DNA from 2 places in the Gilliamella sp. G0441 genome. Region 2 is predicted to be linked to the other one. Evidence: riboswitches for the same ligand, from Rfam matches in the RefSeq annotation. Region 2 holds a riboswitch; the other holds the start of a gene.
The links. Region 2 has a riboswitch for thiamine pyrophosphate ahead of thiM (hydroxyethylthiazole kinase). Riboswitches for the same ligand answer to the same signal wherever they lie in the genome.
Positions count from the first base shown of each region.

Region 1: it holds a riboswitch for thiamine pyrophosphate, as region 2 does, so the genes downstream of both, thiB (thiamine ABC transporter substrate binding subunit) here and thiM (hydroxyethylthiazole kinase) in region 2, are expected to answer to the same signal.

Region 1 covers NZ_JBNRJF010000001.1:132,794-148,504, reverse strand. The annotation lists gene htpG (molecular chaperone HtpG) at 1-252, opposite strand, end outside; gene ACKJXD_RS00660 (sodium-dependent transporter) at 550-1,923, opposite strand; gene ACKJXD_RS00655 (hypothetical protein) at 2,114-2,410, opposite strand; gene ubiG (bifunctional 2-polyprenyl-6-hydroxyphenol methylase/3-demethylubiquinol 3-O-methyltransferase UbiG) at 2,618-3,322, shown strand; gene gntT (gluconate transporter) at 3,562-4,884, shown strand; gene guaB (IMP dehydrogenase) at 5,047-6,513, shown strand; gene ACKJXD_RS00635 (amidohydrolase family protein) at 6,659-7,675, opposite strand; gene ACKJXD_RS00630 (putative quinol monooxygenase) at 8,142-8,432, shown strand; gene pbpC (penicillin-binding protein 1C) at 8,478-10,817, opposite strand; gene argS (arginine--tRNA ligase) at 10,857-12,590, opposite strand; gene ACKJXD_RS00615 (hypothetical protein) at 12,945-13,592, opposite strand; TPP riboswitch at 13,987-14,089, shown strand; gene thiB (thiamine ABC transporter substrate binding subunit) at 14,130-15,122, shown strand; gene thiP (thiamine/thiamine pyrophosphate ABC transporter permease) at 15,137-15,711, shown strand, end outside.
Region 2 covers NZ_JBNRJF010000001.1:475,585-491,295, reverse strand. The annotation lists gene ACKJXD_RS02165 (hypothetical protein) at 100-885, shown strand; gene thiD (bifunctional hydroxymethylpyrimidine kinase/phosphomethylpyrimidine kinase) at 929-1,726, opposite strand; gene thiE (thiamine phosphate synthase) at 1,735-2,376, opposite strand; gene thiM (hydroxyethylthiazole kinase) at 2,389-3,174, opposite strand; TPP riboswitch at 3,220-3,320, opposite strand; gene trkA (Trk system potassium transporter TrkA) at 3,389-4,750, opposite strand; gene trpS (tryptophan--tRNA ligase) at 4,872-5,867, opposite strand; gene ACKJXD_RS02135 (phosphoglycolate phosphatase) at 5,906-6,601, opposite strand; gene rpe (ribulose-phosphate 3-epimerase) at 6,594-7,271, opposite strand; gene ACKJXD_RS02125 (Dam family site-specific DNA-(adenine-N6)-methyltransferase) at 7,310-8,131, opposite strand; gene ACKJXD_RS02120 (SPOR domain-containing protein) at 8,178-8,948, opposite strand; gene aroK (shikimate kinase AroK) at 9,020-9,541, opposite strand; gene gutQ (arabinose-5-phosphate isomerase GutQ) at 9,728-10,690, opposite strand; partial or broken gene ACKJXD_RS02105 (LysE family transporter) at 10,904-11,526, opposite strand; gene ACKJXD_RS02100 (sulfatase-like hydrolase/transferase) at 11,540-12,976, opposite strand; gene glyA (serine hydroxymethyltransferase) at 13,359-14,615, shown strand; gene ACKJXD_RS02090 (hypothetical protein) at 14,663-15,711, opposite strand, start outside.

The sequences.
Region 1 (15,711 bases), 340 kb from region 2:
ACCATTATCGGCAATGGTTAAAGTTCCTGCTTCTTTATTCACAGAAATACGTACGCCAAGCTCAGCATCACCAGCATAAAGGCTAGGATTTTCAAGTGCTTTAAAACGTAATTTATCAGCCGCATCGGATGCGTTCGAAATTAACTCTCGTAAAAATATTTCTTTATTGGAATATAAAGAATGTATCATTAAATGAAGAATTTGTTTAACTTCGGATTGAAATCCACGAGTTTCTGTACCTTGCTTACTCATTGACTAGTTCCTCTAATATATTTAACTGATTCAATTAACAATTTATACCGATAACCTTAATTAATAAAGCTATCCATGCTTTCAACGTCTGCAAGAGCAGATTTGATCGCAAAAGGGTATAACTGTTAAATGAATAACACTGTCATAATAGTTTGATTTATTGTTGTATTGTTATATGGGAATGAAAATGAGGTTTTCAATAGAGATTAAGTAATTTTGGTAATTGTTTGCTGTTTTTTTGTTAGCTTGGTGGGAAGAAAGCCTTGAAAATATCAAGGCTTTGCAGATGATAATTAACTATTTCCCTTCTGGAAAAAATCCAAAAACAAGAATAGCAACAATTGCCACTGGAATAATAAAACGGGTTAAGATTGTCCAAATGTTAAACCAGAAAGCGTTTAGATTAAGTTCTTCACGAATTCGTTTTTGATTCATCATCCATGCAGCAAAAATAATGGTACCTAAACCGGTTACTGGCAACATGATTTTACTGGTTAAGTAATCAAGTAAATCAAAAATATTTTTACCAAATAATGTGACATCTGCCCATTTATTAAATGAAAGAATACAAGCAATACCTAAAGCCCAAATAATAATACTGGTGACAATGGTTGCCGTTTTGCGTCCCATATGGGTTTTTTCTTCGAGTAACTCTACAGTCGGTTCTAATAATGAGATTGACGAGGTTAATGCAGCAAACGTTAAGAATATAAAGAATAATATGCCTAAAATTGAACCGCCAGCCATATTGCCGAATGCAATTGGTAGTGTCACAAAGATGAGACCAGGGCCAGAACCCGGTTGTAAATCATTAGCAAAAACAAGCGGGAATATTGCTAATCCTGATAAAACCGCCACAATCACATCCAAAATGACCACTGTTCGGGCTGTTGAGAGTAGATTGACATCTTTCCCTAAATACGAGCCATATGCCATCATAATTCCCATACCTAAAGATAGACTGAAAAATGCGTGACCTAAAGCAGCTAATATCGCCGTGCCATTTAAGGCAGACCAGTTAGGTGTAAATAAGAAATCGCAAGCCTTCCAGAAAGAAGAACCGCTGGCATATGCGGCATACCCAACCAGCACTAAGAGTAATATACCTAAACCAGGCATCATAATCTTACAGCCACGTTCCAAGCCAGCTCCAACGCCGAGAGCGACAATAAAGGCCGTTGCAAACATAAATACTGTATGCCAGATTAATAAACTATTTACATCGCCCAGAAAATTAGTAAAGAGATTTTCGGTTATTCCACCATTCGCACCTTCAAATGTGCCTTGCGCTGCTAGAACGATGTAATCTGTTGCCCAGCCACCAATCACACTATAAAAGGAGAGAATTAAGAATGAACCAAGTACCCCAATTATTCCTACCCAGCCCCATAATTTTGAACGACCTTCAGAAACGGCCACATCTTGCATGGTATGAATAGGATTTTTTTGCCCTCGGCGCCCGATCAACCATTCTAAAACAAGGATAGGTAGCCCAATGATAAACATAAAAAGTAAATAGGTGAGCACAAATGCTGAACCACCCATTTCACCCGCCATATAGGGAAATTTCCAAATATTACCTAAACCCACAGCAGAGCCAGCTGCTGCTAGCATGAATCCCATGCGTGAGCTCCATTGGGAATGACTTTTCTTCATAGTACCTGTACTCATGAATTTTCCTTTGATTCTTAATAAATAGTTTAATTTGCGTTTAGTAAAATTATGTCTTAATTAAAACTTTAAATCATGCCATGAAATCAAACTATTCACAAGAAATCATTACAGTCATTGACAATATTGTTTAAAAATTTAACTAGAATTGGCGTCAATCATTAAAATGAATCAAATGATTCGATTATTATTAGATCCAACCGATGAGTTTCAATATACCGATAAGGGTAAAAAGTAACCAGGAAGGTAATATCATAATCCAAATACTGATACCAAAAAAGAAGGCTAAAATGAAGTTATAAACGCCTACTATAAAATATATTATATTTGTTTGGAGATCTTGATAACTGAATCCAAAAGCACCATCGGTTATCATTAAAATAAACATTGGAATCAGTGCAAAAATAAACATGATAAAACTGCCTATAATTGGTATATCCATTATTTTTATTAAACTAGGTCGATTTGTTCTTAGCGCGATTATCATAATTTGTCTTCCTTATATTATATTTATACCGTTTTTATGAATTAAATTAATTGTCTATTTTTTATTGGTAAAAAGTATATCATTTGAGCGCTTAAACTAAGTGGATTTTTTTGTTAATAAAAAGCGGGCAGTGTAAGCTATTTTATTGATAATTGATTGGAGTTAGCATATAGTAAAACCCATTTTTTACACTTTAAAAACGCCAGCATGTCACAAAATATCGATATTAACGAAATAAATAAATTCTCACAATTAGCCGCACAATGGTGGGATCCAAATGGTCAATGTAAACCTTTGCATATCATTAATCCATTACGTGTTGATTATATATTGCAACAATGCGAATCTCTTACTGGCAAAAAGGTGTTAGATGTCGGGTGTGGTGGTGGCATCTTATCAGAAAGCCTTGCTAAACTCGGTGCGCAAGTGACCGCTATCGATCTGGCGGAGGAGTCTTTAAACGTTGCCAAAATGCATGCTGAGCAAAATGGTCTTTCTATCGATTACCAAAAACAAACCGTTGAAGCGCATGCAGAAGAACGATCAGAATATTATGATGTGATTACTTGTATGGAGTTATTAGAGCACGTCCCCGATCCATTCTCCATCATTAATGCTTGTGCTAAGTTGCTAAAACCAAATGGCAAACTTTTCTTATCAACAATTAATCGAAATACCAAAGCAAAATTATTACTTATTTATGGCGCTGAATACATTGCTCGGCTTGTACCAAAAGGAACACATGATTTTAATCGCTTTATTCGACCTTCAGAATTAATGGACTTAGTTGAGCAATCTAAATTAGCGGTTAAAGGCATTATTGGTATGGAATATCATCTTTTAAAAAATCAATTTAAATTAGGTCACAATGTGGATGTAAATTATATTTTAATGGCGCAAAAAGAACTTTAAATTTGAAAGTGTGATCTTATTCTCATTTCTAATAAATAGTGTAAATTTTCCTCTAACATTCCCACATATATCGATACTATGTGGGTAAATACTTATTGTTAATTCATTCGTATTTACCCATAAAATTCGATGTGTTCAAATCTTAATTGAATTGCAATTTTCTAATTATGTTTAAAGTATTTAAGGCTAGTTGTGTCAATTTAACCAGATTGGATGTCGTTGATTAAGAGGAGTTGATTATGCCATTAATTATTATTGCTTTTGGTGTCTTGATGTTATTGATTCTCATGTTACCTTTGCGAGTTAATGGTTTTATCGCATTAATTTTGGTGGCACTTAGTGTCGGTGTTCTGGAAGGGATGCCCGTTATGGAGATCATCAAATCAATCAAAAATGGTGTCGGTGGCACGCTTGGCAGCTTAGCATTAATTATGGGATTTGGTGCAATGTTAGGCAAATTACTCGCTGATTGTGGAGGTGCACAGCGGATAGCAACAACGCTCATTGCCACTTTCGGCGATAAAAAGATTCAATGGGCAGTGACACTTACGGGATTTATAGTTGGATTTGCTCTGTTTTATGAGGTTGGTTTTGTTTTATTGTTACCCTTAATTTTGACTATAGCGGCAACCTTAGGTATCTCTCCGCTATATATTGGTATTCCTATGGCAGCGGCTTTGTCGGTTACACATGGTTTTTTACCGCCGCACCCTGGACCAACAGCGATTGCACAAATATTTAAAGCCGATATGGGAAAAACCTTACTTTATGGCACAATTATTGGTATTCCAACCGTCATACTAGCTGGGCCTATTTTAACTAAGTTACCTTTTATTCGTGCTATTAATCATCCTGTTGAAGAAGGTCTATATAATACTAAAACATTTACTGAACAGCAGATGCCTAGTTTTTGTGTCAGTCTTTTTACCGCATTGATTCCAGTTATATTAATGTCAATCCGAGCCATAAGTGAAATGACGTTAAATAATGGGCATTGGTTGCTACCCTATGTTGAATTTTTTGGGGATCCAGTCATTGCAACGCTGATATCAGTATTAATAGCCATATTCACTTTTGGTTTATTACGTGGCCGTAGCATGTCAGACATCAATACTAGCTTAGTTGATTCAATTAAAATTATTGCAATGATGCTATTGATTATTGGGGGTGGTGGGGCATTTAAACAAGTTCTTGTCGATAGTGGCGTGAAAGTTTATATCGAACAGATAATGCATGGATCGACTATTTCCCCCATTGTTATGGCGTGGCTAATTGCAGCCTTATTAAGATTAGCCTTAGGTTCAGCAACGGTTGCAGCACTAACGGCAGGTGGGATTGTTTTCCCATTAATTGCTTCAACGGGTGTTAGCCCAGAATTAATGGTTATTGCAACGGGTGCGGGTAGTGTCGTTTTTTCGCATGTAAATGATCCTGGCTTTTGGTTATTTAAAGAATATTTTAATCTGAGCATTACCGAAACATTGAAATCGTGGTCTTTACTCGAAACAGTGATATCTGTCAGTGGATTAATCGGCTGTTTGATCATTAATCTTTTTTTATAAGGTTAGTTTGTATGAGATATAATTATTTTTGATGAAATAATAAGAAGGATAACTGTTCAAACTATTTCAAGAATCAAAATACCGCTGGTCTTTTATCGCAAAAGTCAGTAGAATACATCGGCAATATTTTATCAACAATTCAACTCAATGGTGAATATTGTCATGTCTCGTATAGTTAAAGAAGCACTTACATTTGATGATGTGTTATTAGTTCCTGCCCACTCCACGGTATTACCCAACACTGCTGTTATTTCTACTCAGCTAACCCAAACAATTAAACTCAATATTCCGATGCTGTCAGCTGCAATGGATACGGTGACTGAATCCGATTTAGCCATCGCCCTAGCTCAAGAAGGCGGAATTGGTTTTATTCATAAAAATATGTCAATCGAAGCTCAGGCTAACCATGTAAAAAGGGTGAAAAAGCATGAAAGTGGTATCGTCCAAGATCCCGTGACCGTTTTACCTACTGCCACGATTCGAGATGTTATCGAACTTGCTAAAGAGTATGGTTTTGCCGGTTTTCCTGTGGTTACTCAATCTCAAGAGTTAGTGGGGATTATTACTGCTCGAGATGTTCGTTTTGCGACTGATTTATCGTTACCAGTAACGGCAGTCATGACACCAAAAGAACGACTTGTTACGGTAAAAGAGGGCGAACAACGTGAAATTGTGCTGAAAAAAATGCATGAACACCGTGTTGAAAAAGTGTTAGTTGTTGATTCCAAATTTCACCTTAAAGGAATGATAACGGTTAAGGACTACAATAAAGCAGAACAAAAACCACATGCTTGCAAAGATGAAAAAGGGCGTTTGCGCGTAGGGGCTGCTGTGGGAGCTGGTGCAGGCAATGAAGAACGTATTGCGGCATTGGTTGAAGCAGGTGTTGATGTTTTATTGATTGACTCATCTCATGGACATTCAGAAGGTGTATTAGAGCGGATTCGTCAGACAAGGCAAGCGTATCCGGAATTACAAATTATTGGGGGGAATATTGCTACTGCGGAAGGTGCAAAAGCATTAATCGATGCAGGGGTAAATGCAGTTAAAGTCGGTATTGGTCCAGGCTCTATCTGTACTACGCGTATTGTGACAGGTGTTGGTGTGCCACAAATTAGTGCCATTATGGATGCAGTTGAAATGGCTCAACGACATAATATTCCTGTTATTGCTGATGGTGGTATTCGTTTTTCGGGTGACATTGCTAAAGCCATTGCCGCAGGTGCATCATGTGTTATGGTTGGCTCAATGTTTGCTGGAACAGAAGAAGCCCCTGGTGAAATCGAATTATATCAAGGTCGAGCTTATAAATCTTATCGAGGTATGGGATCACTTGGCGCAATGGCGAAAGGTTCATCTGATCGTTATTTCCAATCTGATAATGCCGCTGATAAATTAGTTCCTGAAGGTATTGAAGGCCGTATTGCCTATAAAGGCCCATTAAAAGAAATCATTCACCAACAAATGGGAGGATTACGTTCTTGTATGGGATTAACTGGCTGTGCCACTATCGATGAGTTAAGAACGCAATCTAAATTCTATCGAATAACCGGCGCTGGCATGAAAGAAAGCCATGTTCACGATGTGCTAATAACCAAAGAGCCACCAAATTATCGAGCTGGATCTTAATTTTTTATCAGAATAAAAGCATCGTTAATCATTGATGCTGTTCAATAATAGTAAAAATCCCAACAATTTCAGCGTTGTTGGGAATCTTAATCTCTAAAGAGGGATAATCTGTTTTAACAAACTGATTTATAACGCCTTGCGTTAATTACTCAAGTCCCAGCACTTTACGTCCATTTCGAGTGGCGACGTTAACCACATTATCTAAATCGGTATATCGACATCCTGTTACTAACAGTTTTAGCTCTTCCCACATGTTACCCGTTGAAAAGGGGAGCATATAATCACTGACATTATCGGTGCCAATCGCAACAGGAATTCCAGCGGCGGCTAATTCATCAACAGGGGTTAAGGAGTTACGGGTTGGGCCTTGTTCTTCACGCCTTGGACTGTCAATCCACGCAAACGGGCAGGCAATCACCATCATTTGGGCTTCTTTCATTTTTTTGTATAATTTTTGACGATATTCTAAGCTATGGGCAGTAATTGAAATACTATGAATTGCCACTACACGACCATGCATTGCATGTTCTAAGGTTTTATCTGTTAATTGCTCTGTTTCTATCTCATCGGATGAATTAAATTGATCTACATGAACATGCACCATTTTGCCTAAAGATTTGCCTGTTTGCATTAATACATCTAGATGTTTAAGTCCCATACCTTCACCATGATCACGTTCATCACGGCGAGGTAAGCCACCAATAATATCGACAAGATCGGCACCTTTATCAAACCAATAGCGGGCCTCTTTATCAATTACGCCTTTTAAGGTCTGATTCACCAGTTTAATGGTGATATCGTTTTTATAGGTTTCTCGTGCTCGTAATGCGCCTTTGATTGCACGTTCTTCAGCGATAGGGTCTATATCCACAAATGAGCCCATGGCACTAACACCTTGTTCAATCATTCGTTCAACAGCCATACTAAAATGACGATAATAGTCTTCTTCCGTCATGCCGGCTTTGACTTTGTCTAACGTATCCCATTTTTCAATCAATGTCTGTTTTTGGTACACGTCAAAACTGTCAACGGTAATTGTAAAAGCACGATCAGCGTGCATATGTGCATTAACCCAACCGCCATTTTGCTTGATTTTGTTCATTAAAAATGCTTTTAAACTTTGATCTCGACTGGTTAATAACATCTTTTTGTTGTCTGTCATATTATGCCTCTACTGATAAATTACCTAAAATTTGTTTTGAAAATCAAAAATAATAGCTAAAAAAAATCCTCCATAAAGGAGGATCAAAAATAAAAACAACAATTTTTAAACGACTCATTGTTGATTTACATAGGTTCATGGTTTGGAAAACTCTTGTTGGTTATTTAATGGCAGAAATTCTAAACATATCTTGATTAAGATCAAGCTTTAAAATTCAGTAAATATGTAATTAAATGTTATAGTTAAAGTATTATTTTTTAGATTTTATTACTATGAATTAACTTCTTCACAGTCTTATTTTATTTATTTTGTAAGGAAGAAAAACTTAACTGCTTATTTATTAGGAATAAGTCGCTGTCGAAAAATTGAGATTTGTCGATTAATCTTTTTTTGTCTACTTATTGATATTAAATTAACCTATATTGGTATTATCACTAAACTATTTGTTATCAAAAAAGAGGTCTATATGAGCCAGTTAAATATAGTTGCTACTCTAAAAATAAAGCCTGAATTTCGTGGTGCTTTTCAAACGATTTTTAAAAAACTAGTGGAAGAGAGCCAAAAAGAAATCGGATGTATTCGCTATGAACTTAATCAAAGTATTGATGACCCTGATGTTTATATCGTCATTGAAACATGGGTCTCTAAACAGGCAATTAACAATCATAACCTAACTCCTCATTTTAAAGCGTTTGCTTCATTTGCAAAGGATCATACTGAAAAACTAGATATTTGTATTGCCAAACAAGTGTTATAAAAAGCAAGCTAGCAAAAATTGCTAGCTTGATTCTATTCATAAAAGTTAATTGAGTAACTCGACTTTGACATTCCTTGTATTGCTTCGACCCATATCGTCTAATACAGTTATTTTAAATGTACCACTTTCAGTTGGAACCCAATCAATTGCTTTATGAGGCTCAGTTTCCCCCATAAAACTGTCATTGACAAACCAGTATAATGATTTTGCACTACCATCACTATTCGCGGTAAAGCTAATTTTTTCATTCTTCTGCTTAGTTGAACGAAATTGATAAACCACATTTTTCAGTGGTGATGTGATCTTAGGTGGATCGCCTAAATAGTTTTGTGTTAAAGCACAATGGGATGTTTTAGGTGGCGATTTTTTTGGAAGTCCTGCTTTAGCAAATATTGCAGCTAAATCTGATGGCCAGTATTCAAAAACTTCTAAGTGCGATGTTTTGGGATCATAAGGAGGACAAACAGCTTTCCCCGTTTTATTATCAATCATTATAGGTCTAAATATCGTATCGGGCTTAATAGGTGAAACACCGGGTATAAACCATGTTTTTCCTTTTGCTTTACACCATTTAGTTAATAAATTTCCACTTGTAAGACAAATGTCGACTCGTTTCATATTTGTCGGCAAAGTGCGGTTAGGTTCACGTAAATTAGGATAATATCCATTGATACTGTCAATAATGTTAAAAAATAGTGGCGTCGCTGCATTTACACCAATGAAGGCATGATTTCCACTTCCATCAAAATTTCCGAGCCATACCACCATAGCGTAATGACCAAATACTCCCGCCGTCCATGCATCGCGAAATCCCCATGAGGTTCCTGTTTTCCAGGCTACAGGTAAAACATTTCTCTGCATTTTGCTTAATATATCTTTTGGACGAGTGTTTTGTTTCAACATTTCCATTGTCATAAATGCAGCTTCTGGACTTAGTTGCTTTTCTGGCTTATCTTGATCATCTGATTTTATAAATTTGAGTGGTTGCCAGTTACCTTGATTGGCAAGCATGGCATATAAGCCTACTAGTTCTTGAGCAGTAACTTCTCCTCCACCTAAAACTAACGATAACCCATAATGTTTTTCATCGGCTAATTTTGTGATATGAGAATTCACTAAGAATTGATAAAAACTTGGATGATGTAATTGTGATGCTACAGTTACCGCAGGAATATTACGACTATGGATTAATGCATCTGTTGCGGATATAGGACCACGAAAATTGAGATCAAAATTTTCAGGGGTATAAAAACCAAAGTCTGTTGAAACATCTTTTAAAATTGTTCGAGGATGTAAAATTCCTTGATCAATTCCTAAGGCATAAATGAAAGGTTTCAAGGTCGATCCTGGTGAGCGTTTTGCTAATGTTCCATTGACCTGTCCTTGAATATGCGGATCAAAATAATTAGCGGAACCGAGCAATGCTTTTACTTCCATTGTTTGGGTATCAACTAAAATAATCGATACATTTTGTATGCCTTTTGATCGGTTACGCTCAATGAATAAGTTAACTTGCCCTTTAATGATATTTTGTAGATTACTATTTAATGTTGTTGTTATCGTGTAAGGTTTACTTGTTTGATTTTGAATGATTTGATTAACAAAATGAGGAGCCTTGAAGGGAAGTTTTTCGGGTTGTCTTAAAATCAATTTTTGAGAAAAAAGCGCAGCAATATCTTCATCGACTTCATAATGTTGTTGCCAACGTTCAAATAATTTGTTCCGAGCTTTAATGAGTGCTTTGCCTGCAAGACCTGTTTTTCTATCAATTCGATAAGTAGGTGATTGAGGTAATACCACTAATGTAAGTGCTTCAGGTAAATTAACTTCTGAAGGTGGCTTATTGAAATAAATATAAGAAGCTGCGCCGATACTCTCGATATTTCGTCCAAAAGGTGCATAATTTAAATATGCCTCAAGTATTTCCTCTTTAGAATACATTAGTTCTAATTGAATTGCTCTGGCTATTTGATTTAGCTTTCCAAATATATTTTTGGTATTTAATCGCCAATGCATTCGGGCGAGTTGCATCGTAATTGTTGATGCACCTTGACGATTACCGCCACCCAAGTAAGTGGCTGAAAATGCTCGCACTAAGCTAAAAGGATTAATACCGATATGATAATAAAACCATTGATCTTCATGTAATAATAAGCCATTTATAATATCAGGTGAAATATCTTTTAGGGGAGTCCAAACTCGATAACGATCATCACTAGCTAAAGTCATACGAATCAATTCACCTTTTTCATCATAAAAACGTGTTGAAAAGGTGAATGATTCCGATAATGGTGGATGGGGATAAAGCCGAACAGCAATAATGGCTATTAAAAGTAATAAAAAAGCCATCAATTTATTTTGATGACGAATAATAAACTTTTTCATATTACTTTTCAGCATCCATTCAATTTATTCTATTAAATGCTACATTTTGTCAACGGTTTTTATGCCTAACATATCTAACCCAATTTTCAGTGTTTTTGCTGTCAAAGAAGCCAGTTTTAAGCGACTTAATTTTAGGTTTTCATTTTCGGCTGTCAAAATAGGACAGTTTTCGTAAAAACTTGAAAAAAGCGTTGCGATATCATAAAGATAAGCACAAAGCACATGAGGCGTGCCTTCATTTGCTAACACTGATATAGTTTCATCAAATTGAATTAATCGTGTGGCTAATGCGCGTTCTTTTTCTGTTTCTAAAATAATACTTCCCGATAAGTCATCTTCTGAAATATTGGATTTTCTAAATACCGATAACACACGAGTATAAGCATATTGTAAGTAGGGTGCCGTATTACCTTCGAAAGAAAGCATATTGTCCCAATCAAAAACATAATCAGTGGTACGATTTTTAGAAAGATCAGCGTATTTAACCGCACCAATAGCAACGGCATCGACGACTTGTGCTAATTCTTGTTCAGTGAGTTCTGGATTTTTACTTTGAATTAAGACTTTTGCCCGTTCAGTCGCTTCATCTAAAAGATCATTTAATTTAACCGTATCACCTGATCGTGTTTTAAACGGTTTACCGTCTTTTCCTAACATCATACCAAACATATGGTGTTCGAGTTTTAAAGAATCAGGCACATATTTGGCTTTATGTACAATTGTCCAAACTTGTTCTAAATGCTGATGCTGACGTGAGTCGGTATAGTAAAGTATGCGATCGGCGTGTAATGTTTCATAACGATACTTAGCACAGGCGATATCGGTTGTTGCATAAAGGTAACCGCCGTCGCGTTTTTGAATAATCACGCCCATTGGTTCGCCTTCTTTATTTTTGTATTCATCTAAAAATACAACGATTGCACCTTCGCTTTCTACCGCTAATTTTTTATGTTTTAAATCTGCCACAATGCCGGGTAACATTTTGTTATAAATGCTTTCGCCCATGGTGTCTTCAACGGAAAGTGTGACATTTAAACGTTTGTAAGTCGCAATATTTTGCGTCATGGTAATATCGACCAATTTTCGCCACATTTCACGACAATATTCATCACCACCTTGCAGTTTTACAACATAATTACGTGCTTTTTCAGCAAAAACTTCGTCTTCATCGTAATGTTTTTTTGCTGCTCGATAAAACGATTCCAGATCGGATAGTTGCATATCATTAGCATGTTCATTTTGCATTTTTTCCAGATAAGCAATGAGCATCCCAAATTGTGTTCCCCAGTCACCGACATGGTTAGCACGGATAACATTATGACCAAGAAAAGTTAAAACTCGTACAGTGGCATCCCCGATGATTGTTGAACGTAAATGACCGACATGCATCTCTTTGGCAACATTCGGTGCTGAGTAGTCTACAACAATCGTTTGTGCTTTTGCAGGTAAGGTAATATTCAGTTTATCGCTACTCAGTGCAACTTCATTTTGTTGAGCAATCCAACTATTTTTTAAAAAGATGTTAATAAAACCGGGGCCAGCAATTTCGACTTTTTCGGCAATGTCATCAATATCTAGATGTTGTAAAACCTTTTCCGCCAACGCTCTTGGTGGCATTCCTAGTTTTTTGGCGGTTGCCATGATGCCATTAGCTTGATAATCGCCAAATTGTACTTTAGCTGATTGTTTAATTAAGGCATCACAGTTATTATCAGCACCGGCCATTATCATTGCTTGCGAAACACGTTGAGTTAGTAATTGTTGAATATTCACACTAAACCTAATCAATTATCATAAATGCCCAATATAATACCGATAAAGTAAACACTTGTCACGGCTCAGATGATGTCGTTTACTTTAGTTTAACAGGGTTTTGATTAGCTGTTTGAGTGTTTTTTACTCAAAGCTCGTTTTTGTAAAAATTGCAAATCATTATCTTTTGCTTGAATCAGTGGCAACTGTACAAAAACGATTCAGTTGGCCTAGTTTTTCAATGTTTCTATTAATCGTTTGGTCGCTCTTCAGTTTTAATGCCGTTTCAAGTGCAGTATTGTCGTAGATAAATTTTTCTAATTGAGTAAGTTTTTCACCAATTGATTAACCAATAAAATTGACATCAAATAAATACTATTCATTAGTTGTTTTTATTCTCGTTGCATAATTGGTTGTTGTTATCGGGATATGCCTGATGTTAGGATTATTAATTAGTAACCAATCAGGTAGTGCGCTTTCGTTTTCGACTAACCAAATAATCGTATTAAAAAATAATTTATTATCTGAACCTATTAATTTTGGTTTTTCTTGTTTTGATAAGGCAAGACTACGGGCAAAAAGCTGATGCTCACTAAAACTTAAATTATGATGGTCTTTACTTAAATGAGATTGGTAGTCGATGATTAAAGCAACTGGTTGTTCATTGTAACTGACTAATTCATCCAACGTATTGCTTAAATGATTTATTTTAGCTGAATCTGATTTATGAAGGGCGTTCAATCTAAGTCGTTTAAATATTTCATCACTGTTAACAGCAGGTAAACTTGGTGTTTGAATTTCTTCAAATCCGGAATTTGAATTCCACATTAAAACATGGCTAAACTTCGCATCTTTTAACACTTGAAAAATTAATAATTCTAATTTTTCTGAAATAATTGATCCTGTACTGTCTTTATATTTTTGTAAATCATGGATATTTCCGGTTAAAACAAATTGAGATTTTGATGGTAAATAGCGTATCAGATCACGCATCCAGCGAGGTTTTTTTGAAAGTTGAGACATAATTAATCCTTTAATCGTTATTAACTAACTGATTTAATCATTATATACAAAGCGATAGAGTAACATCTACTTTTTTTTAAATAAAAACTTAATCTTTATTCACATTTCTTAAAATTAAATAATGAAATTATGATTATATTTAGTTTATTATTTTAATCTCAAGATGACTAACAATAATTATAAAGATGGTGATGAAGTTTATTTTTAAAAATTGAATAAGTTTTTTGAGTTATCAAGGAGTGATGTTTGAAGAAACTCGAAGTTTATATTGGTTTTAAGTTTGATTGCTGTAGCTAATAAAGTGACTGAAAATTTAAAGCTAGAACCCCTTAATCTCCTTATTTCATCGATAATATTTATTTACAATCAAACTGCGACCTACTAAACTAATCACCTGTTCTCAACGGGGTGCCCAAAAGGCTGAGAATGTTGATTAACATAACCCGTCGAACCTGATCTGGATCATGCCAGCGGAGGGATTTGAGTTATTATGTCTGCTCAAACCTTTTGTCTTTTATTCACTATTTTGGAGGCAAAATGTTTCGTAATAATCTTCTTTTATTCATTGTTCTTTCATCTTTTTTCATTGTTTCTACTGCCAATGCCAAGCCAACTTTAACCGTTTATAGTTATAATTCTTTTATGTCTGAGTGGGGGCCTGGTGAAGCCATTAAGCAAGGTTTTGAAGCGGAGTGTGATTGTCAATTGGATATCGTTTCGTTAGGAGATGGTGTATCTATTTTAAATCGGATCCGGCTCGAAGGGAAAAAGACTAATGCTGATGTTATTTTGGGATTAGACAATAACATCATACAACAAGCTAAGTTAGCTAATATTGTTATTCCTCATCAAATCAATAAGCCTGATAATCTTAACACTGATTGGTGGGATAATGATTTTCTTCCTTATGATTTTGGTTATTTTGCTTTTATTTATAACAAAGATAAAATAAAAACTCCCCCACATAGTATGCAACAACTTGTTGATAATAAAGCCAATTGGCGCATTATTTATCAAGACCCAAGAACCAGTACGCCAGGACTAGGTTTATTGTTTTGGATCAAAAAAATCTATGGTGATGATGCCGCTAATGTATGGAAAAAGATCGCAAAAAATACGGTAACCGTTACGAAAGGTTGGAGTGAATCTTATGGAATGTTTTTGAAAGGTGAAGCTGATTTTGTTTTAAGTTACAGTACATCGCCGATTGCTCATATTATGAATAATGATCATCGCTATGAAGCAGCAATTTTTGATGAAGGACATTATCGTCAAGTTGAAGTTGCAGGTATTATCAAATACAGTCAGCAACCTGAGTTAGCACGTCATTTTTTACAGTATTTACTCAAACCTGAAGTACAACGTCAAATTGCTGAAAAGAATGTAATGTACCCGATTATTCAAACGACATTACCTGAGGCTTATCAGCAAATAAAGCCTGTCACAAAGGCGTTAGAATTTGACCCTGAGCAAGTTGAAAAAGAACAAAGATCTTGGATTCGTGAATGGCAGTCAGCAATCAGTAAATAATCCAAGATAGTTGCATGTTGAATTTTAGAACATTAATACCGGGTATTATTGCCTCAAGCGGAATAATTGTTGTTCTGGGGAGTGCGCTATTATCCATTTGTTATTATGCGATAACCTCAGGTGAGATAAATAGTTATATTGATAGCTATTTATTACATATTTTGTGGATAACTTTTTATCAAGCCACACTATCAACATGTCTATCTATTATCTTAGCTATTCTAATGGCAAAGGCTCTATCCATGGTTGAGTTTTGGGGTAAAAGGTTATTATTACGAATAATGCCGGTGACATTCATTTTACCGGCGCTTGTTGTCGTGACAGGGCTTTTATCGGTTTATGGGCAACAAGGTTTACTCTCTAGCATTTTTACATATTTAGACAGGCCTTTTTCTTGGTCTATTTATGGTTTAAAAGGAATTTTATTAGCTCACATATTTCTAAATTTTCCGTATGTTTGTTGTCTGTTTTACCGAACGCTGATGAGTGTGCCTGTTGAACAGAAACAGCTAGCCGCTCAATTAAATTTTTCAGGTTACACTTTTTTTCGATTGGTTGAATGGCCACATCTTCGTCGGCAAATTTTGCC
Region 2 (15,711 bases):
ATTTTCTTAAACCTTCCCTCCAAACTTAAGTTAATACTTAGCTTTTCATTTATCCTTAATCTAATATCAACTAAACAAAAGTAAGACAAGTTTCGGTGAGTGGGTGTACCAACGGCTTATCAAAATAGTGATAGTGACTCAAGCACGACAAAATCGGCGGTTGAAAAAGGTGAGTTAATCATCCGTAATCAAGACGAGCAAAAACAGGATATCAATGAATTAAGTCGGGATACGGAGAGTGCGAATAATCCGCTGAAACAGATATTTGATAAGCAAAAAGAGTTAGACAAAATAGAAACGGTCGAGCTTATCAAAGACATAGCACAGCAAGCAAAAAGTGTAATGAATAAGTATGACCGAATTCAGGCGCAAAATGACGTAGATAAAAATAAAGATGCGTTATCAAAGCTGGAAGCGGAAAAGGCCTATAATAAGCTGAGTGATGAAGAAAAAGCCAAATATAAAACTGTTGAGGATTATTATAATCAGAATAAAGACTACTTCTATTACGTTGCGGTTGATGAGCAGTTAAAAACGAATAGAGAAAATAATAAAAATCTGGGCGGAATGGGGAGTGATGTTAGCAAAGGGATAGACAGTGCGATATCGATAGTGACCGGCATTATCACCGGCAACATCACGGGCGGACTGGCTGGTGCCAGTGCACCTTGGGTAGCGGAGCAGATAAAAATCCAGACAGGAGATAATGAAACTGCCCGTTTAATTTCTCATGCGATTTTGGGTGCCGTGGTAGCTGAACTACAAGGCAACTCAGGACTAGCCGGCGGTGCCGGTGCCGTAACCGGAGAACTGGCTGCGAAAATCATTCGCGAGCAGCTCTATGGTAAAGAGGTTAAGAACTTAACCGAATCTGAAAAAATATAATACCTGTGCCCTAGTGCAACAATATTTTAATGGTAATATCTGATCACCACCAACGATAAAAGTGGTGTGTTGGTCCAATTCCTTTACCAATGTTTAAATCATCAGCATGACGAATGGCGCCATGAAGATATTCTTTCGCTTGTTTAACTGCTTGTTCTAAGCTGTTTTTAGGCAGTAGAGCTGCAATAGCTGCTGATAATGTACAACCTGTACCGTGCGTATTTTTCGTTTGAATTCTTTGCGATGTCATTCGGATTGTTTGGTCTGAGGTGATTAAATAATCTGGACTTTCTTGACTGGCTAAGTGCCCGCCCTTCATTAGAACCGCTTTACAACCTAGTTTAAGTAAATCTTGCCCTTGTTTTAGCATCTCATCTTCATTTTTCGCTTCATCACAATCTAAAAGCGCTGCGGCTTCGGGTAAGTTAGGTGTAATAATTGTTGCCAGTGGCAATAATTGCTCTCGTATGGCGGTAATGGCATCGGGTTTTAAAAGTGCATGTCCCCCTTTAGCGATCATAACTGTATCAAGTACAATCGATGGTATAGGATGATTTTTTAATAACTGATAGACAGTTGTGACAATTTCTTTATTCATTAGCATACCAATCTTCACACTATCAATGTGAATATCTTGATATAGGGTATTAAATTCTGCTTCGATAAATTCGGGCGGAATTCCAAATACCGCATTAACACCTTGGGTGCTTTGTGCTGTTAATGCGGTAATGACAGACATGCCATACGCACCAAGTGCCGAAAACGTTTTGAGATCGGCTTGGATGCCAGCTCCCCCACTGGGATCTGAACCAGCAATAGTTAGGGCTGTAATTGTCATGATGTTGCTTCCTATCTAGCTTGATGTATTTTATTAATTAGTAAGGTGGTTGCTTGTTCAATATTGGTTTGACCACAAATAGCAGATACGACTGCAACGCCTTCAATTCCTGTTTGTATTATTTCTGTAACTTTTGTTACGTCGATACCACCAATGGCAACAGCAGGACAATGTTTGGTTTTGACTAATTGAGTTAACCGCTCTATACCTATTGCCGGTGATGCATCTTTTTTGGTTGAAGTCGGATAGATAGGACCAATTCCAATATAATCGACGTTTTGCCAAGGCACGGTTTCAAGTTCTTGTTGATTTGAAACAGATAGTCCTAACCATTTATTTTTACCGATCAATCGGCGAGCTACATCAACGGGCAAATCATTTTGACCAACATGCACACCATCTGCATCGACAGCTAAAGCAATATCCACATGATCATTAATCAATAGGGGTACTGATGTTTGACTGAGTGCTTCTTTTAAGGCTAAAGCAGCTTTATACCAATCTTTGCCTGTCAATTCTTGTTCTGATCGTAATTGTACGGCGGTTACACCGTTAGCAACGGCTTTTTTGGTGGTGTCGACCATGCCACTGATTCCCCCACATAGTGTCGGATCGAGCACTAAATAGAGAGTAAGATCCAATTTTTTCTGCATGCTACGTCCCTATTAGTATGATGAATAAAATTGTGATAATTGATCTAATAACGATACGGCAAAACTGCCTAATCCAAGCTGTTTATTTGCCTTTTCTCCAGCTTTTTTCATCATATAGCAAGCGGCTGCTGTGGCTAAAAGTGGATCGGTTGAATTTACAATAAACGCTGCAACCATAGCAGATAAGGAACAGCCTGTTCCGGTAATTTTGGTTAAAGCAATATCACCGCCTGCTATAGCGTAAGTCGTATGACCATCAGTAATATAATCAATGTCACCAGTCATGGCGATGATAGTCTGGTAATCTTGTGCCAATTGTTTTGCATATTGTAAAGCGGATTTTGTCGAGTCTTGACTGTCCGGGCCTTTTGATGATGCAAGTTGACCGCTAAGCGCTAAGATTTCCGAAGCATTGCCACGAATAACGGTGGGTTTAAATGATAATAATTGATGCGCAATTTCGGTACGATAAGCAAGTGCCGAACCAACGGCAACAGGATCAAGTACCCATGGAGTTTGGCTCTGTTGAGCTTGGCTTGCTGCAAGTAGCATACTTTTGGCGGTATTGGGATTAATTGTACCGATGTTAATCAGTAAACTATTAGCAATTTTAACAAATTCAGTCACTTCTTGTTCAGCAATAATCATTGCTGGTGAAGCACCAATAGCAAGTAGAACATTAGCTGTAAAATTTTGTACAACATCATTTGTTATACAATGAACTAATGGTCGTTGCGTTTTGACAAGATTAATAAAAGGTGTAACTTGAGTGATTTGAAGCGATGTGGTTACTGACATGTTCATTCCTTATTTGATTTATCGGGAAGAATTTGCCTATTGTAAAGTTGAATGGCTAGACTTCCCTACGCTGGTGTTATCCAGATCAGGTTCAACGGGTAAACTCTCAGTTTTTTAATGAATAAAAAACACCCCGAGTCAAAATTATGCTTATATTATGAACTGTCTATTGGCTTTTAACAAGTTTGTATAATAGAAAATTTCGATTTAGATGTTATTGTAACAATTTTTCGATATCGGTAATCGCTCTTCTATCCGGCAAGAAAATAATCAGGTGATCATTCTCTTCAATCGTTAAATCCGTGTTGATAATAATAACATCTTCATCACGTACAACTGCGCCGATTGTTGCCCCAGACGGTAGCTTTAATCCATTGATGTTTTTCCCGACCAGTTTTGAATTTTCTTTATCACCATGCGCAACGATTTCCACAATTTCAGATTCGCCTTGTCGTAGTGATACAACTTTGACGATGCCTGTTTGTCTGACATGACTTAAAAGTTCAGAAATAGTAGCGTGTTGGGGTGAAATAGCAATATCAATCACACTATCATTAATGAGTTCTAGGTAAGCTTGTTTTTGGATTAAAACGATGACTTTTTTCGCGCCCATTCTTTTCGCTAGCATCGATGACATAATATTTGACTCATCATCACCCGTTACCGCAATAAAAAGATCGGTAAGTTCAATCTGTTCTTGGGATAGCAATTCTTGGTCTGATGATTCGCCATGTAATACCGTGGTATTAAGTAACTGTTCAGCAATGAGTTCTGCCCGTTCGGCATTGCGTTCAATTAGTTTGACTTGATAATCATTTTCTAAACGCTTAGCCAGTGCAAGCGCAATGCCGCCACCACCACTAATGATAATTCGTTTATAGGGTTTTTCTAAACGTTGTAGCTCACTGGTCACGGCTTTGATATTGGTTGGCGGAGTAATAAAATACACCATATCGCCAGCTTCAATTAAGGTAGAACCCAGTGGACGAATAAAGCGATTTTTACGGTAGATAGCAACGACTCTGGCTTCAACATGCGGAAGATGTTCTTTAAGCTCTGATAGTTCACTGCCAACTAGCGCGCCACCATAATACGCCATAACGGCGACTAAACACACACGGGTATCGTTGAATGAGGCAAATTGTAATGCGCCTGGATATTGAACAAGATGACTAATGTGGTTAGTAATAAGGTTTTCTGGTGCAATGATATGGTCGATATTGATACACTCTTTATTAAAAAAAGGATATCTTTTATCATTGTATTCCGGTGCGCGGATACGCGCCACTTTTTGCGGAATATTAAACATGACATGCCCAATTTGACACGCCATCATGTTGATTTCATCAGAATTGGTAACAGCAACAAGCATATCAGCAGATTCAGCACCGGCACTTTCAAGAACTTGTGGATAAGATGATTTTCCACAAATGACTTGTAAATCAAAGCGCTCTTGCAAAGATTGCAATTTATCATGATCTTCATCGACAACAGTGACATCGTTCTGTTTTTCAGTAACGAGATATTCTGCAAGCGCACTGCCTGTTTGTCCTGCCCCAAGAATGATAATCTTCATAACTAACCTATTTTAATTAAATGGCTCTTCTATCTTTTATTATTATGGTGATAATAAATGCCTATATTAAGCCAATTAATACTGTTTAGTGTTAATAATAATTATGTTATTTGATTTTAGACTATACAAAACCGATAGCGTCATAGACCTTTTTCAATGTGATATCCGCTTTAGCTCGAGCTTTTTCAGCGCCTTCTTTCATGATTGAAAAGAGATAATCTTCATCATCACGATATTGGTGATATTGTGTTTGTAATTGACTTATCATATCAATCACTTGCGTCGCCACTTCCGTTTTAAGATGTCCATACATTTTACCCTCAAACTCTTTTTCAAGTTCGGTGACGGGTTTTCCTGTTACGCCAGTTAATATATCTAGTAAATTTGATACACCTGCTTTATTTTTTAAATCATAACGTACAACAGGTGGTTCATCAGAATCGGTCATTGCACGTTTGATTTTTTTCTCAATATCTTTAGGATTTTCAAGTAATCCAATTACATTGTTTCGATTTTCATCGGATTTGGACATTTTTTTCGTTGGATCTTGTAATGACATTACTCTTGCACCAACTTTAGGGATAAAGGGTTCCGGAACAGTAAAAATATCACCATACAGGGCATTAAAGCGCATTGCAATATCACGGGATAATTCGAGATGTTGTTTTTGATCGTCACCAACAGGGACTAAATTAGCTTGATATAATAAAATATCGGCTGCCATCAAAACAGGATAATCAAAAAGCCCTGCATTAATGTTTTCAGCATGTCGTGATGATTTATCCTTAAATTGTGTCATGCGACTGAGTTCACCAAAATAAGTATAACAGTTCAATGCCCAACCTAATTCAGCATGAGCTGGTACATGAGATTGTACAAATATAGTGCTTTTTTTCGGATCAATACCGCATGCTAAGTAAAGCGCCATGGTATCAAGGGTCGCTTTACGCAGTTTTTGAGGATCTTGTCGTACCGTAATGGCATGTTGGTTAACAATACAATAAACGCAATCATATTCCGCTTGTAAAGCAACCCAATTTTTTAAAGCACCCAAGTAGTTGCCAAGTGTTAGTTCTCCTGATGGCTGAGCGCCACTAAATACAATCGGTTTACTCATAATTTATTCCTAATCTATTCATTCTGTTACTTTACTTGTTATTTTTTTGCCTCAGCTTTGGGCAGTGGTAACAAGGTTAATATATCTTTGAAATCGTCAAATAAAAAATCCGGATCACTAGTCGCTATTGATACACCGTAGTTGTAACCATAAGTTAACGCAACAGTAGGGCAGTTAGCATTCTTTGCTGCTGTAATATCATTTTTAGAGTCACCGACAAAGAGTAATTGATCGTTAAAAAGCCCAAACGTTGCCATAACTTGATAAAGTGGAGCTGGATGAGGTTTTAACTTGATAACATCACCTCCACCTAGCACCAGTTTGAAATATTCTTTAATGCCTAATGATGCTAATAAAGCAGGTAAAAATTGTGCAGGTTTATTGGTAACAAGTGCTAATGGATAATGGTTATCATAAAGTGTTTTTAAGGTCTCTTTAACATGTGGAAAGAGTTTTGTTTCTGCATCGATAACTTTATCGTAGTGCTGATTAAAGCAATTTTTAGCATGGCTAAACAATTCTGCTGTTGGGGTAATATCGATTGCTTTAAATGTACGTTCTAACATAACATCGATACCATTACCTACCCAATTTTTTACTTGATCTTTGCTAACTGTGGGTAATTGTAAATCAGCAAGCATTTGCTGAATAGCTAATGCAAGTCCGGGTACACTATCAACGAGTGTGCCGTCCAGATCAAATGCTATCGCTTGAATGTCATCCAGTTTAGGCATGTTTAACTCCTGCTAATTCTTTTCGCATAGCATCAATAACTGTTTTATAATCAGGTTGTCCAAAAATAGCAGATCCTGCAACAAACATATCAGCACCAGCTTTGGCTATTTCTGCAATATTTTCAACTTTGACACCGCCATCAATTTCAAGCCTGATTTTTTGCCCTGATTCAATAATGCGTTGTTTAACTTGTTGTAATTTTTTTAAAGTTGATGGGATAAATGATTGCCCACCAAAACCGGGGTTAACCCCCATTAATAAAACAATATCAATTTTATCCATTACATAATCTAAATGATCTAACGGAGTCGCCGGATTAAAAACTAAACCAGCGGTACAACCATGATCTTTGATAAGTTGCAACGTTCGGTCAAGATGAATCGTTGCTTCGGGATGAATAGAGATATTGCTAGCACCAGCTTTTGCAAAAGAGACAATAAGTTCTTCGACAGGTGATGCCATTAAATGGACATCGATTGGGGCGTTTATGCCGTAGTCACGTAGCGCTTGGCAAAACATTGCTCCCATTGTCAGATTAGGTACAAAATGATTATCCATGACATCAAAATGGATTACATCAGCTCCTGCATCAATCACTTTTTGTGTTTCTTCACCTAAACAAGCAAAATTTGCTGAAAGTATTGATGGTGCAATAATAAACTCTTTCATAACATACCTCTAATCATAGAAGCTTATACTTAAATTTTTTAATATTTTTTGTATAACGCTAATATTTCGTCAATTTTTTTTCGACCTTCACCATCACAGCTAATTGAGCGTCGCATTTCAGCTCGATAAAGGTGGCGAGCTTTACTGTATAACGTTCTTGTATAATCCGTGTCATGATTGGATACCAGTACTGGAATATTATTTTTATAAGCTATTTTTTCGGCTAATTTAGAGAGTTTTTTATGTTCTTCATAGCCAAAATTATTTGAATAATAAGCCGTAAATCCGGCCGATTCATTTGGTGATAAATAGGGTGGATCACAGTATATCACAGAATTTTGCTTTGCTTTTTTCATAACCTGTTGATAGGGTGCACATATAAATTCCGCATTTTGTGCTTTTTGTGCAAAAAAGTTAAGTTCTTTTTCTGGAAAATAGATTGTTTTATAGCGACCAAATGGTACATTAAAATACCCACTATTGTTATAACGGCATAAACCGTTATAACAGTGGCGATTCAAATAAATAAATAATAAAGATCGTAAATATTGATCTTTACTATAATTAAATACCTCTCTTAATTGATAAAATGCCTCAGGCTGATTATTCTGAGGTTTGAACAATGTTTTTAAATCATTAATAAACTCATTCGGTTTCGTTTTTAATAAATTGAATAATTGAATTAAATCATTATTAATATCAGCTAAAAGGTAGCTTTTATAATTGGTATTTAAGAAGACGGAACCTGCACCAACAAAAGGTTCAATCAGTTGATCTCCCTCTGGTAGATACTGCCTAATGGTGTCCACAAGTTCATATTTTCCTCCAGCCCATTTTAAAAAGGCTCGTTGTTTTTTCAACGGAAACTCCTATGTTGTTTTTGATAGGATAAATGAACCATATCCTTTACTTTCCAATTTTCTCTTTATTTATTGCTGCGCCAGATTTGACCCATGGATTAGCTTTTTGTAGTGCACTCGGTAAAGACTTGATAACTTTTTGTGCTTCATCATATGATGAATATTTACCTTTTACTAAAACAAACCAACTATTATTATCGCGTTTAGTTTCATAAATTTGGTAATCAGTAATGTTATATCTTTCAGCTAATTTTTTTAAATTTTCAATTGATGATGATGCACTAAGTTGAATGGTATAGTCATCATTGTTGAAAATTGAATTAATATTTTTTGAGTTACTTGTATTTCCAACAGTCCTTTTTGTTTGAGTATTTACTTTCTGTTTGACCGTTTGAGTTTCATTAGAATAATTTGGTTCATTTTTTGAATTATATTTACTTGTGTGTGTTTGTTGCTCAATTGAATTTCCACTTAATACAGATGTAGCTTGATTATTGGTTAAAGAATCGGAATTAGTTGCATGCGTGTTACCTATAGAAAGGTTTGAAGCACTACCTATTGATTCATTAATATTGTTATCAGTATTCGATAATAAAGATCCATTGACGTCAGGAGGCGTCAATGGCGTTGGCTCATTTTTATTTGAAGAACTAAATAGCACAAAATAGAGTGATATCAAAAAAATGACGACGGCACAACCAAGAATTATTAATTTTGGTTTAGAAAAATTTTCAACTAAATTTAGTAATTTTAATGAAGTTTTAGAGTCTTTATTTGCTTTTTCTGATATGTAACGGTCATCTCTATCTACACGCATATTTACTCCTTAACTTACTGAGTTGCTATGTTATTAGTTCAGTATCAACTTTAATAATAAAAATTAATAGTCTAAATTTGCTCTATTTTATCGATAATATAACCAGCAACACCTTTAGCACTCTGTTCATCTGTCTTGATAGTAATATCTGCAATTTCTTGATAAAGTGGTTCACGTTCATCTGCAAGTTCTTCGTATAGCTCTCGAGGAGTATTGCCACCTTGTAATAATGGACGACGTTTATCCTTTTGAGTTCTTGCCATTTGTTTTTCAATCGTTGTTTCTAGATAGATCACAATCCCACGAGCTGATAATCGGTTACGTGTTTCTTTAGATAACACTGAACCTCCACCAGTTGCTAGGACTACACCTTGTTTCTCAGTCAATTCATTAATGACTTTCTCTTCTCTGGCGCGGAATCCGTCTTCACCCTCTAAGTCAAAAATCCAGGCAATATCAGCACCCGTACGTTTTTCGATCTCTTGATCTGAGTCAAAAAACTCCATGCCTAATTGTTGCGCAATTTGTCGACCTATTGTGCTTTTTCCTGCCCCCATAGGGCCAATTAGAAAAATATTTCGCTTTTCTGCCATTGTAGTTTCATCATCTATTAATTTTGGTTAAAATTTACCACACAATAAAAACTTTGATGATTTTAACAATCATATGATGCCTATTGTGTAACATTTCTTGTATCTCCGTCTAATACGACAAAAATTTAGGGTGGTAATTATCTCAATAGAAAGCCCCTTTTTGCAATAGGTATTTTAGCAATAGTTTTAGCTGATACCTGCCTGGTGCAGATCATGTATATTTAAAGCGCCAACTAATTCACCTTCAGTATTCACTACAGGTGCAGCAGTAATATTGTGATAATTAAATGATTTTAAAGCTTCAGTCGCTTTCCAACTTGCGGGTATTCTATATCCGGGACTCGTCATAACAGTTTTTATACTGTCATGTAGTGTACCATTTTTTAACAACAATCGTCTTAAATCTCCATCTGTAAATACCCCTATAATTTTATTATCATCCTGACAGATTGCCACTAATCCAACGCCAGTCCTACTAAGTTCCAGCATTGCGTCAAAAACTGTTGCAGTGTGTGAAACTTTTGGAATTGATTCACCTGTTCTCATTACATCTTTAACTTGATTAAGTAATTTTGCACCTAGACTACCAGCTGGATGTGAACGAGCAAAATCTTCTTCTTTAAAACCTCTAGCTCGCATCACAGCAATAACGAGTGCATCCCCCATCAATAAGGTGTTAGTTGAACTTGATGTTGGTGCTAATCCCATAGGGCATGCTTCTTTTTCAATTGAAATATCAATCACAGCATCTGCCGCTTTTGCTAATGGTGAGTCTAATGTCCCAGTTATTGCAATAACAGGAACATTCATTGAAGCCAGTATTGGAAGTATAAAGTTAAACTCTTTTGCACGACCAGAATATGAGATTAGAATAGCAACATCGTTTTCACTTACCATACCTAGATCTCCGTGTAGCGCTTCTGTTGGATGCATAAAAAAAGAAGGAGAGCCAGTACTTGCTAAAGAAGCTGAAATTTTTTTTCCAATATGTCCCGATTTTCCAATACCTGATACAACAATTTTCCCCTTTGCCATCAAAATGAGTTTGCAAGCTTTAATAAAATCTTCGCCTAGGCGTTGAGGTAATTTTTGAGCTTCGCTTAATTCTAACTCAAGAAGTTCTCGACCATATTTTAATAATTTATCCATTTCAATTAGCCTATGGAATGTCTTTAAACGGTAACCATATGATTTGTATCATTTTATAATTAAAAATGTAAATAATGATTTATTATGTTAGCTCACAGTGTATCAAGTAACAGCCAAATATTCAAAAATAAAGCGAGTTATTTTTTTTGAATTAGCAATACTGACGTTCAATAGAGACTTACATAAGTGTTAATTTAAGTTAGTATTGTTGGTTTAACTTCCTAAAGCAACTTTCAAACCTAGTATCACAATCATAATCCCTAAGATTTTATCAATGATAAACTGTACTTTATAATAGCGTCTTTGGATGGTCTGGGTTTGGAAAATAAAGACGACAAAAGGCCACCACAAAATGGCTTCCGTCCAAATAATCAGAGCAACTAATAATTTATCATACAGTGTAGAATTTTCATTTAGTACTTGAGTAAATATGGCTAGAAAAAATAAAGTCGCTTTAGGATTAAGCAAGTTACATAAAAAACCTTGAATAAAAGCTGTTTTGGTGGTGATTATTCTACTATTTGATACGGAACCTATATAATTAGAACCCCTATTTTTGGCAAGTAACGCTTTAATTCCTATCCAAATTAAGTATGTAGCACCAACATAACGTAATGCATTATAGAGTATAGGTGTTGTAGAAATTAGTAATGCGATACCTGCAACACAATAGCTCATATGGATTAATATGGCGATGATGATACCCAAACACGTGAATAAAGCTATTTTTCGGCTATAGCTTAAACTATTTTTTAAAACTAAAAAAAGTCGGGCCCGGGCGAAATCATTCCCAAAAAACTAACGGTAGTAACTATGAGCATGGTATCGACAGTCATTTTAACCCTATTTTTATTGTTCTGCAGAATGATTTAAGGTTGCGATTTTGGATTTATTTTGTTCAATAAATTGTTTTTTATCCCTGTCGGTTTCGGTTAGATAATCGGTTAAAAATTTAGCATTACTTTTAATTTGTGCACCATTTAAAATCAATCTAGGCAAATCAATTTGATAGATTGTTTGATCGGGAGATTTGTTCAAATTTTCAGATTTTGCATTCGTTAATAAATAAAGTTTACGCTCTTTTTGAGATAGGCGATTAATGGTAGGGGTACCTGAACCCATCATTAAGTGATCTGGAAAAATATAAAAGATCGTATCTTCAAGCAATCCGTTATGCTCTAAATACTGGATAAATTGTCCGACATTATAATCCAGTGAGGCAGCAACAAATGACATATTGTCATCTTTAGGTGTAATAACCGATGCCATTCGTTCATCGTAAAATCCATTAGGGGCATGGGTTGAAACGGTTGAAATAAATAAAGCAAAAGGTTGATTTGCCTCATTCATATCATTAATTTGTTTTTTAGCGATATCAAAAATATCTTTGTCATATAATCCAAATGGTGCTTTAGGGTATTGGGATGGATAATTTTTTTCCGAAACAACTTGCATTCCCAATAGTTCAGCTGTGTGACCGATACCAGCAAAGTCAGGGCCAGCCATAACATAGCGAGTTTGATATCCCGCTTTTTTAAGGACATCACCTAAGTTAATTAATTGAGTTTGATTACTTTTCATCAATGGAGAAGTTGAGTATCCACCAATTAAAAAAGGCACGCCCGTCATGTAAGTATACATTGATGCAGTTGTCCAGCTACTACCAACACTCATTGGCATATTCGGGAAGAAAGTATATGTTTGACGTAATTGTCTTAAATTCGGTGTGATATCCGCAAAATCTAAAAAACCTTGCTCAAACGATTCTAACGAAATGACGACAATATTTTTTCCTTTATGACTAATTAACTGATTTTTATTAGTATAGTCAGTCATATTGAGCATTTGTAGAGCTTGTTCAAATGATTCCCGCGGTGCGTTTGTCACTTGATAAATTTCGTATAAACGGCTTAAAGGGCCATTGTGATAACTGATGCTGATAATGGCAATGATAGCAAATACCAAACGCAGTAATGGATGACATTTGCGTTTAAATAAACCCGCTAACTTGAACAGTAAAAATACAAAACCCAAAAAGACAGCAGTAACCAAGAGTGCTTGTACTTTAAAAATAAATAATCCTTGTACAATGTCATTGATGTTTAAATTGACGTAAAACTGATAATCTATAAAGCCGCCACTAAAATAGATTGAAGTTAACTCCATGACAATAAAAACTGTCAACAGGCTGATCACCAGCAGTTGCCACTTTTTGCGTTTAAAAAAAGAGGCAACCACGACGGTAATAATTAAAAGAGGTAAAACAATTAATGTCGAAAGTGGCATAGAACAAAATACTCAATAATTAACTTTTGCATAAGTATATACTTAATATTATGAAAAATAAAAAGCAGCGAGTATTTTTATTTCAATAGCTAGATAGAATGCTGTTAACTGACAATTTTGAGTGTAATTAATCTATTATTTATCAAAAAATAAATTAAAAATTAACATTTTTTTGTTAAGGTTAAATCATAACCATTTGATAAGTTAATCGGATATTTAGCATATCGATATTTTTATAATCTTATTTCTATAAATATTATTTATAACTCATAAAAAAGATTGAAATAAAATGTTGAATAGGTAAGGATAATTCATCGTGATTTTTAAGCATAAAGTTAACCAACAGCCTAAAAGCCAATGTAATTGAAAATAAGGAGTCAAAATGTTTAGTAAAGAAATGACTATTGCCGATTATGACAAGGAGTTGTGGGATGCCATTAAGGGTGAAGAACAACGTCAAGAAGATCATCTTGAATTAATTGCATCTGAAAATTATGCCAGCCCAAGAGTCATGCAAGCACAAGGTTCTCAATTAACCAATAAATATGCAGAAGGGTATCCAGATAAACGTTACTACGGTGGTTGTGAATATGTTGATATCGTTGAAAAACTGGCTATTGAACGAGCTAAAACGTTATTTGGTGCTGATTATGCTAACGTACAACCCCATTCCGGTTCGCAAGCTAATTTTGCCGTATATACTGCGTTATTAAATCCTGGCGATACAGTACTGGGTATGAATTTATCTGAAGGTGGTCATTTAACCCATGGTGCACCAGTTAGTTTTTCAGGCAAGCTTTATCATGTGGTTGCCTATGGTGTTGATGAGGCAGGTCGTATCGATTATGAACAGTTAGCGACCATTGCTAAGGAGTCGAAACCTAAAATGATTATTGGTGGTTTTTCTGCTTATTCTGGTATTGTTGACTGGAAGCGTATGCGTGAAATTGCTGATAGTGTGGGTGCTTATTTATTTGTGGATATGGCGCATGTTGCAGGTTTAGTGGCAGCAGGTGTTTATCCAAATCCTGTTCCTTATGCGCATGTGGTCACCACAACAACCCATAAAACCCTTGGTGGACCAAGGGGGGGATTAATTTTGGCAAAAGGTGGTAGTGAAGATCTTTATAAAAAATTAAATTCATCGGTATTTCCGGGTGCCCAAGGTGGGCCTTTAATGCATGTCATTGCAGCAAAAGCGGTGGCATTAAAAGAGGCAATGGAACCAGCTTATCAACAATACCAACAGCAAGTCGTTAAAAATGCACAAGCAATGGTTGATGTGATTTTAAAGCGGGGTTATAAAGTTGTTTCAGGTGAAACACACAATCATCTATTTTTGATTGATTTAGTCGATAAAAAAATTACAGGTAAAGAAGCCGATGCAGCATTAGGTAGTGCAAATATTACCGTGAATAAAAATAGTGTACCAAAAGATCCACAAAGTCCATTTGTGACATCAGGTATTCGTATTGGTTCACCAGCGATTACAAGGCGAGGATTTAAAGAGCCAGAGTCTCGTGAATTGGCTAATTGGATTTGTGATGTTTTAGATAATATTGATGATGAACAAGCTATTCAAGCTGTTAAAGAAAAAGTATTAGCAATATGTCGGCGTTTACCTGTTTATCAACATTAAGATATAATGATTATCGCCAATCATCGGCGATAATCATTGATTTGTTTTTATTGTTTTTCTGTGTCACTAGTTTTTTGTATGAGTTCTTGCTTATGTTGCTCTATAAAGTGTTTTATATGACCTTTATGCCATAACCATCCACCTGTTATACCTATACCTAATACTAAAGCTATCCAAAATACAATAGCAAATTTATTACGACGTTTTCTCATTGGATCTCGTAAATTACGTTTAGCATTTTTTGGTAATTCCGCTTTACTAGTGAGTAATCCGCCTAATAATAAGTTTATCTTAACTTGCCCATTAATTGCCCAACCGGATGCTTCAAGAAGTGGTCCAAGTGTTCGGTGCCTTAATTTTAGCCAAGCCAAAATGACAGAAGGTCCCGATATGACTAAGAATAATCCAATAATAACCAAAGGAAGTTGCCACCAGCTTAATGAAAATAGCGCTTGGAAAATAGTTGCTAAAGCGGTACCGATTGCGCCAATAGCTAAACCAATTGCGGCAAATATACCGACACTTTTGCCAATATCAAATTTAGTCTCTGGATTTTGTAAGACTTGTGTACCGGTTTTTTCGATATCAGCGTCCTTACTGGTTGCCCATTTGTTAATTTGTTCAGTAATAAGGCGACCAATACGTTGATAAGGTGCCCATATGGCTTGCTGGATACTGATTGGTTTTGTGATAATTTTAACCACATTAGCATCCCAATCATTACCATCGTTGTCAATAAATACACCATTTCGACCTTCAATCAATAAATCACCTTGTCCAGCGGTAATGGCTGCGGCGATCAGCTTTTTTTCACCTTTTCGTGTACATTCACAATAAAGTAGGCATAACTCTGAGTAACCAGACATCGTTGAATGTTTGGCAATGTTATCAACTGAAACACAAAGTGTTGCACAGCGACCATCAATATAGAGTTTACCAAGTTGAAATGCTGCTCTTTTTTCAAGTGAAAAGAAATCTGAAAAAGAGGTAAAATTAACCAATAAACGATAAAGATGTTTATGAAAGAGAACTAGTTTTTCTAAAATTAGCACATCGGAAGCAGAAATTGGGGTTTTATTATCTTGCTCAACCATCT